2 regions of the Uliginosibacterium sangjuense genome follow, and region 2 is predicted to be linked to the other one. Evidence: predicted binding sites of a transcription regulator. Region 2 holds the regulator's gene; the other holds the start of a gene.
What was found. The regulator sigma-54, encoded in region 2, starts transcription at its own class of promoters, with help from an activator protein. The targets are predictions, from matches to a motif close to TGGCACGCTTNCTGCTNA.

Region 1 (3,834 bases), 1.1 Mb from region 2:
GCACCGCCACGTTCTGACCGGTATAGCTCCAGTTGTTGAACAAGGCATTGTCCAGCGCGGCATGCAGGCCGGCCGCCTCGCCCATGATGATGGGCAGGGGCTTGCCAAGGCATTGCTTGTGGCTGACCGCGAAGAGATTCTCGGCCGAGGGATTCAGGTAGCAGATACGGTGCGCCGCATCGACCAGGACTACCGAGGAAGACAACAATTCGAGGCCGCGGGTGTGGGCGGCCAGACCATCCGGATCATTGGCAAGGCTAGGAGGGTTCATAGCCGGATACCGTCAGCAAGAAGCACGCCAGGCACCACGCCCAGGCATGACGGCGGGCTACTTGAGGTTGGAGATTTCTTTGCGGATGGCCTCGACGTTGCGTTCATGCAAGGCCACCTTGTCCTTGTAGGGCTGGACGCGCTCGAGGAACTTGGCGTAGTTGCGCTCATCGCCCAGGCGCACGGACTCTTGTTCGGTGAGCGCCTTGCGCGCCTCCTCCAGCGACTTCTCTTCGGTCGCCAGCTCCTGCTCGAGGATGCGGCGACGATCGTTGTCGCGGCTCTTCTGCGTACCGTCATCCACCCGCGGGAAGCTCGAGGGCGTGGGCGTCGCGGCTGCCGGCTTGCGTACCGGCATCGCTGGCACCGTGCTGATCGGCTGCTCGCGCGACAGCAGGGTGCAGCCCTTGCGCCCCGGCGCAGGCTTCTCGTTGGTATAGGTGGGGCTGCCGCCCGGTTCGTCCACACACTTGTAGATGTCAGCCTGGGCCACCGAGGCAGACAGGCAGGCGAGGAAGACCGAACAACGGCGCAGGACAGTCATCATGGTTTCCGGATGGAAGAGAGCCGACAGTTTAGGCGCAGGCCCCGCAAACGCAAAGCCTGCAGCCGACAGGCGCCCGGTAAAAAAAAGGACGGGCCGCAGCCCGTCCTCCTTCGACCATCAAGCCGGGAAGGCTTAGATCGAGTAGTACATGTCGAACTCGACCGGGTGGGTCGTCATGCGGAAGCGCTGGACTTCTTCCATCTTCAGGTCGATGTAGGCGCTGATCATTTCGTTCGAGAACACGCCACCACGGGTCAGGAACTCGCGGTCCTTGTCCAGGTATTCCAGAGCCTGTTCGAGGCTGGAACAGACGGTCGGGATCTTCGCGTCTTCTTCCGGCGGCAGGTCGTACAGGTTCTTGTCAGCGGGGTCGCCCGGGTGGATCTTGTTCTGCACGCCATCCAGGCCGGCCATCATCAGCGCGGTGAAGCACAGGTACGGGTTCGCGCCCGGATCCGGGAAGCGGGTTTCGATACGGCGGGCCTTGTCGGACTGCACGAACGGGATACGGATCGAAGCGGAACGGTTACGGCCGGAGTAGGCCAGCTTCACCGGGGCTTCGAAGCCGGGGACCAGACGCTTGTACGAGTTGGTCAGCGGGTTGGTGATGGCGTTCAGCGCACGAGCGTGCTTAATGATGCCGCCGATGTAGTACAGCGCGAACTCGGACAGGCCGGCGTAGCCGTTGCCCGCGAACAGGTTCTTGCCATCCTTCCAGATCGACTGGTGCACGTGCATGCCGGAGCCGTTGTCGCCAACGATGGGCTTGGGCATGAAGGTGGCGGTCTTGCCGTACTGGTGTGCCACGTTGTGCACGATGTACTTCAGGGCCTGGGTCCAGTCGGCGCGCTTGACCAGGGTGGAGAACTTGGTGCCGATTTCGTTCTGGCCAGCGGTCGCCACTTCGTGGTGGTGCACTTCGACGGGAATGCCGATGCCTTCAAGCGCCAGCACCATGGCAGCACGGATGTCGTTGGCGCTGTCGACCGGGGGAACCGGGAAGTAGCCGCCCTTGACGGTCGGACGGTGGCCGGTGTTGCCGCCGTCGAACTTCTCGCCCGAGGCCCAGGCTGCTTCTTCAGCGAAGATCTTGTGCGAGGCGCCTTGCATGTCCACCTTCCACTCCACGGAGTCGAAGATGAAGAATTCGGGTTCCGGGCCGAAGTAGGCGGTGTCGCCCAGGCCGGAGGACTTCAGGTAGGCCTCACCGCGCTTGGCGATGGAGCGGGGGTCGCGGTCATAGCCCTTGCCGTCGGAGGGTTCGACGACGTCACAGGTCAGGACCAGGGTGGTTTCGTCGAAGAAGGGGTCGACGTAGGCGGTGTCCGGATCCGGCATCAGCAGCATGTCGGAAGCCTGGATGCCCTTCCAGCCGGCGATCGAGGAGCCGTCGAAGGCGTGGCCTTCGGTGAACTTGTCTTCGCCAAAGGCGCTGATGGGCACACCGACGTGCTGTTCCTTGCCACGGGTATCGGTAAAGCGGAAATCGACGAACTTGACGTCATTTTCCTTGACGAGCTTGAGCACGTCTTGCACAGACAGGGACATATTGGCTCCTAGAAGAGTTATCCGGTTTTTGAGTCGATAAACCAATCCACGGCCGCGTGCAGGCAGCAGCCACAGGCTATCGTGAATGCGGAAGCAGGTACCGTGCCACCGAATGGAGCGGATGCCGGCTGCAACCAGTCAGGCTTCAGGCTTGATCGCCATAAAGTCGGCGGCCATTCTGCCATAAGGACGCAGTAGCCGGGGCAGAGCGGCGCGCCGCACCAATTAAGTGCGCCATGCCGCCAAATCACGCACCAACTCAGGGCGTGCGTCATCAGGGGCACGTCGACTGCACTGATTGAGTTCTCGCCAGGCCGCCCCCATACTCGGAACTCCCCAGTCACATTTCCTTGTTGGCACACACACCATGGGACAACTCAGCGACATCCTCCGCCTCGCCCAGGAACGCGCGCAGCAACTCAAGCTGCCCTACGCTGGCGCCCTCACCCCGCAGGAAGCGGCCGAGATGTGGAAGCTGGCGCCAGGGGCCAAGCTGGTCGATGTGCGCACCCGCGCCGAACTCGACTGGGTGGGCCGCATCCCCGGCGCGGCCGAGATTGAGTGGAACAGCTACCCCGGCAGCGTGCCCAATCCGCACTTCGTCGCCCAGTTGAAGCACCAGGTCGATCCCGAGTCGGTGGTGATGTTCATCTGCCGTAGCGGCGCGCGCTCGCACGCGGCGGCAATCGCCGCCACCGAGGCCGGCTACTCCGGTTGCTACAACGTGCTGGAAGGCTTCGAAGGCGACAAGGATGCCCACGGGCAGCGCGGCAAGATCGGGGGCTGGCGCCACGCAGGCCTGCCCTGGCAGCAGTCTTGACGCGGAACAAGGTGGGCACCCCAAGGGGACACAGGTAAAATCTCCTCCCCGCGTGCCTTCCGCGGCCGACATCAGTGCCCCTATCAGCAGACCATCATCATGCAGACCGCCACCATCAGCTTCGATCGTTTCAATGCACTCAAGGACGAGGAGGCACATGAGCGCATCCGCGCCGCCAAGGCCAGGCTGGGCAAGCGGGTGACCCTGCTGGTGCACCACTACCAGCGCGCCGATGTGTATCAGCACCACGACCTGACCGGCGACTCGCTGAAGCTGTCGCGCCTGGCCTCCGAATCGGACGCCGAGTTCATCGTGTTCTGCGGTGTGCATTTCATGGCCGAAGTGGCGGACATCCTGTCCAAGCCCGAGCAGATTGCGATCCTGCCCGACCTCGCGGCCGGCTGTTCGATGGCCGACATGGCCAACCTCGCCAAGGTGGAGCGCTGCTGGCGCGAATTGACCGAGGTGCTGGGCACGCCGGACGAACAGATCACGCCGGTCACCTACATCAATTCCGCTGCCGACCTTAAGGCCTTCTGCGGCCAGCACGGCGGCATCGTGTGCACCTCCAGCAACGCGCCCAAGATTCTCGACTGGAGCTTCGCGCAGCGCCCGAAGGTGCTGTTCTTCCCCGACCAGCACCTGGGTC
Region 2 (3,834 bases):
CGCAAGGATGCCCAGCAGGTGATGCTCCAGCTTGTCACGCGCCTGGCGGCGTGCCCACGCGAACTCCGCCTCGCCCATGACTTGCAGGCGATTGGGGTGGATCAGGTTGAGGTGGCCCACCAGGTCAGCCGGCCACACCTTGTTGTCGGTGACGGTGAGATAGCTGTCGAGCCGGCCTGCGATGTGGCGCAGGCGCAGGGCCGTCCGGTTGGCCTCAAACAGCTGGGCGATGCTCGTGCGTCGCATGGGGATCCCATCCGGCGAAGAGAGTGGCGACCGTCGCCACATCCTGCGCGTCTGCCAGACTCTCGCGGAACGCACGGTCACTGAACATCTGCGCCAGTTCGGACAAGAGCTGCAGATGGCTTTCGTTGGCCTGTTCCGGCACCAACATGATGAACACGAGATCGACCGGTTTATTGTCCGGCGCGTCGAATTCGATCGGCAGCGCCAGTTGGACGAAGGCCCCCACGGCCTCCTTGAGCCCCTTGATGCGGCCGTGCGGGATCGCGATGCCCTGGCCCAGCCCGGTGGAGCCCAGCTTCTCGCGTTGCATGAGGGCGTCGAACACGACCTTGCGCGACAGGCTGTGGCTGGCCTCGAACAAGGCGCCGGCCTGCTGGAATACACCCGCCTTGTCGCCAGCAGTGCAGGCAACCAGGATGTTGGCGGAGGGCAGGATGCGAGAGATCAGGTTCATGCTGGGGTAGGCATCGGGCCGACTGCGCCCGCCACGACTGGAAATTCGCCGGCGCGGATCTGCCGCCCTCGGGGCGGCAGATCCGGCTGCAGTTCGACAGGATTATATGTCCGAGTGCAGCACCGCCGTGTGCAGTGTGTTACGAGCCGATCGCCTGTTGCTTGATGCCGGCGTGGCCATGGTCAGCAGTCTTTTCCTTGTGCTTGAGGACTTGGCGGTCGAGCTTGTCCACCATGGCGTCGATAGCCGCGTAGAGGTCGTCATTGTCGCATTCGACATGGATGTCCTTGCCCCGCACATGCAGGGTCACTTCGGCCTTCTGCCGAAGCTTTTCCACCGAGAGGATGACATGCGTCGCCGTGACGTGATCGAAGTGGCGGATCACGCGATCGAGCTTGCTGGTGACGTATTCGCGCAAGGCGGCGGTCACTTCGACATGATGGCCCGTGATGTTGAGGTTCATACCGTACTCCTCTGGTTAGATCGACTTGCGCTGACTGACCGGCGGGATATTCAGCGACTCACGGTACTTGGCGATCGTCCGTCGCGCCACCACGATACCCTGCTGGCCCAACACTTCGGCAATACGGGCGTCGGACAAGGGTTTCCTTGGATCCTCCCCGCCCACCATCTGGCGAATCAGCGCGCGAATCGCCGTGGCTGAGCAGGCACCGCCTGTATCGGTGGATACGTGACTGCCGAAGAAGTACTTCAGTTCAAAAATGCCGCGTGCCGTCGCCATGTACTTCTGCGTGGTCACGCGTGAGACGGTGGATTCGTGCAGTTCGAGTTCTTCCGCGATTTCCCTCAGGGTCAGTGGTCGCATGGCGACTTCACCGTAGTCGAAGAACTGGCGTTGGCGATCGACGATGGCTTGCGAGACCCGCAGAATCGTGTCGAAACGCTGCTGCACGTTCTTGATCAGCCACTTCGCCTCCTGCAACTGCGCGGACAGCGAAGCACTGGCACCACGGTTGTTATGGAGTATATCGGCATAGACACGGTGAATCCTGAGCTTCGGCATCGCCTCCGGATTGAGGCTGGCCGTCCAGTTGCCGCGATACTTCTTCACGATCACGTCGGGCACGATGTAGCGTGCATCGAGCGCCGCGAACTGGGCCCCTGGGCGCGGATTGAGACTGCAGATGAGCTCCTGGGCGGCACGCAGCGCGTCGTCGCTGCAGCCCAGGCGGCGCTTGATCTTCTGAAAGTCGCGCGCGGCCAGTTGCTCAAGGAGTCCATCGACGATGCCCAGCGCCAGCTCGCGGCTGGGCGTGACGGGTAGATTGCGTAGCTGAAGGGTCAGACATTCCTGCAGGTTGCGCGCGCCGACACCGGCCGGGTCCAGGTTCTGCACGTGATGCAGGGCGATCCCCAGCTCTTCCACCTCCACCTCCCACTCCTCGGGAATGAGGGGCAGCAGGTCTTCGAAGCTCTGCTGCAGGTAGCCATCGTCCTCCAGTGCTTCGACCATGAAGCGCACCAGGGCGCGATCACGGTCCGACAAGGGCATCAGGGAGACTTGCGCACTGAGGTGATCATGCAGGCTGGTGGTGGCGGCCTGGAATTCCTGGAAATCCGACTCGTCGTCGTCATCGTTGCCACGCCCGCTGCCGGCCTCGCTGCGCCATTCGGCGGCTTCGCCCAGGTCGTCGTCGGAGGCCGAGTCGTAGGCCTCGTTGATGGTGTCCGGCATCTCGACCGTGGAGGGCGGCTCAAAATCCTCCTCCCCGTTGGCCTTGCGTTCGGCCGAGGCGTAGTCCGCCTCGGTGGCTTCCGCCGTCGTCGTCACCTCGGGGGCGGCCACGACTTCGCCCGCCTCATCCTCCGCCCCATCACGCTCCAGCATCGGGTTGTCGAGCAGCATGCGCTCGATTTCCTGGTTCAGCTCCAGCGTGGAGAGCTGCAACAGCTTGATGGACTGTTGCAGCTGAGGGGTCAGCGCGAGTTGTTGCGAGAGGCGGAGCTGGAGGGAAGGCTTCATGGACAGGGTTGCAGCCAGGCGCGCTCAGAGACGGAAATGTTCGCCCAGGTAGATCTGGCGTACCTGGTCATTGTGCACAATCTCGTTCGGCTTGCCACCGGCCAGCACCTCACCGGCATTGATGATGAAGGCATGGTCGCAGATGCCGAGCGTCTCGCGCACGTTGTGATCGGTGATCAGCACGCCGATACCGCGCTGTTTGAGGAAGTTGATGATCTTCTGGATTTCCAGCACGGCAATCGGGTCGACGCCGGCAAAGGGCTCATCGAGCAGGATCAGCTTGGGTTGGGTGGCGAGCGCACGGGCGATCTCGCAGCGGCGACGCTCGCCGCCCGACAGCGCAATCGCCTGGGTGTCGCGCAGGTGGCCGATGTTCAGCTCATCGAGCAGCTCGTCCAGGCGCTCCTGCATCACCGCCTTGGGCAGCTTCTGCAGCTCCAGCACGGCCAGGATGTTCTCCGCCACGGTGAGCTTGCGGAACACCGAGTTCTCTTGCGGCAGGTAGGACAAGCCCATGCGCGCACGCTTGTGGATCGGCAGGTGCCCAAGCTCGGTGGCGTCCAGTTGCACGCTGCCGCCATCGGCGCGGACCAGGCCGACGATCATGTAGAAGCAGGTGGTCTTGCCGGCGCCATTGGGCCCCAGCAGGCCGACCACCTCGCCGCTGCCGACCTGGAACGACACATCCTTGACCACCGTGCGCGCTTTGTAGCGTTTGCGCAGGCCGGACACCCTAAGCAGACTCATCGAACGGTTCTTTCAAAATCCTGCGTATCACTTCCGACGAAAAACCACGCGACTGCAGGAAGCGTGCCTGCTTCGCCCATTCTTTCGCGTCCTGCGGCGCCTGCGTGAACTTTTTCGCCCACACGCCACGCGCACGACTCAATTCATCTCCTGCCAGACCGGCCAGCGCCTCGCCGGCCAGCTCGGCGCTGACGCCACGCTCGGCCAGCTCGCGCCGGATGCGTCCGCTGCCGAAACGCTCGCCACGCGCACGCACGAAGCTCTCGGCAAAACGCTCATCCGACTGCAGCCCGGTTTCCACCATGCGCTGCACGACCGCCTCCACATCCTCGCCTTCCGCCGCCTTCGCCTTGAGCTTGCGTCGCAGCTCATGCTGCGAATGCTCGCGCGTGGCAAGCATTCG

Region 1: the regulator sigma-54 is predicted to act here: its motif matches at 2,456-2,473, upstream of glnA (type I glutamate--ammonia ligase).

What each region holds. Positions count from the first base shown of each region.
Region 1 covers NZ_CP101132.1:661,437-665,270, reverse strand. The annotation lists gene glnL (nitrogen regulation protein NR(II)) at 1-271, opposite strand, end outside; gene NMB43_RS03000 (DUF4124 domain-containing protein) at 329-817, opposite strand; gene glnA (type I glutamate--ammonia ligase) at 950-2,359, opposite strand; gene NMB43_RS02990 (rhodanese-like domain-containing protein) at 2,733-3,185, shown strand; gene nadA (quinolinate synthase NadA) at 3,285-3,834, shown strand, end outside.
Region 2 covers NZ_CP101132.1:4,015,703-4,019,536, forward strand. The annotation lists gene hprK (HPr(Ser) kinase/phosphatase) at 1-246, opposite strand, end outside; gene ptsN (PTS IIA-like nitrogen regulatory protein PtsN) at 215-700, opposite strand; gene hpf (ribosome hibernation-promoting factor, HPF/YfiA family) at 840-1,163, opposite strand; gene NMB43_RS18635 (RNA polymerase factor sigma-54) at 1,179-2,684, opposite strand; gene lptB (LPS export ABC transporter ATP-binding protein) at 2,709-3,431, opposite strand; gene recX (recombination regulator RecX) at 3,418-3,834, opposite strand, start outside.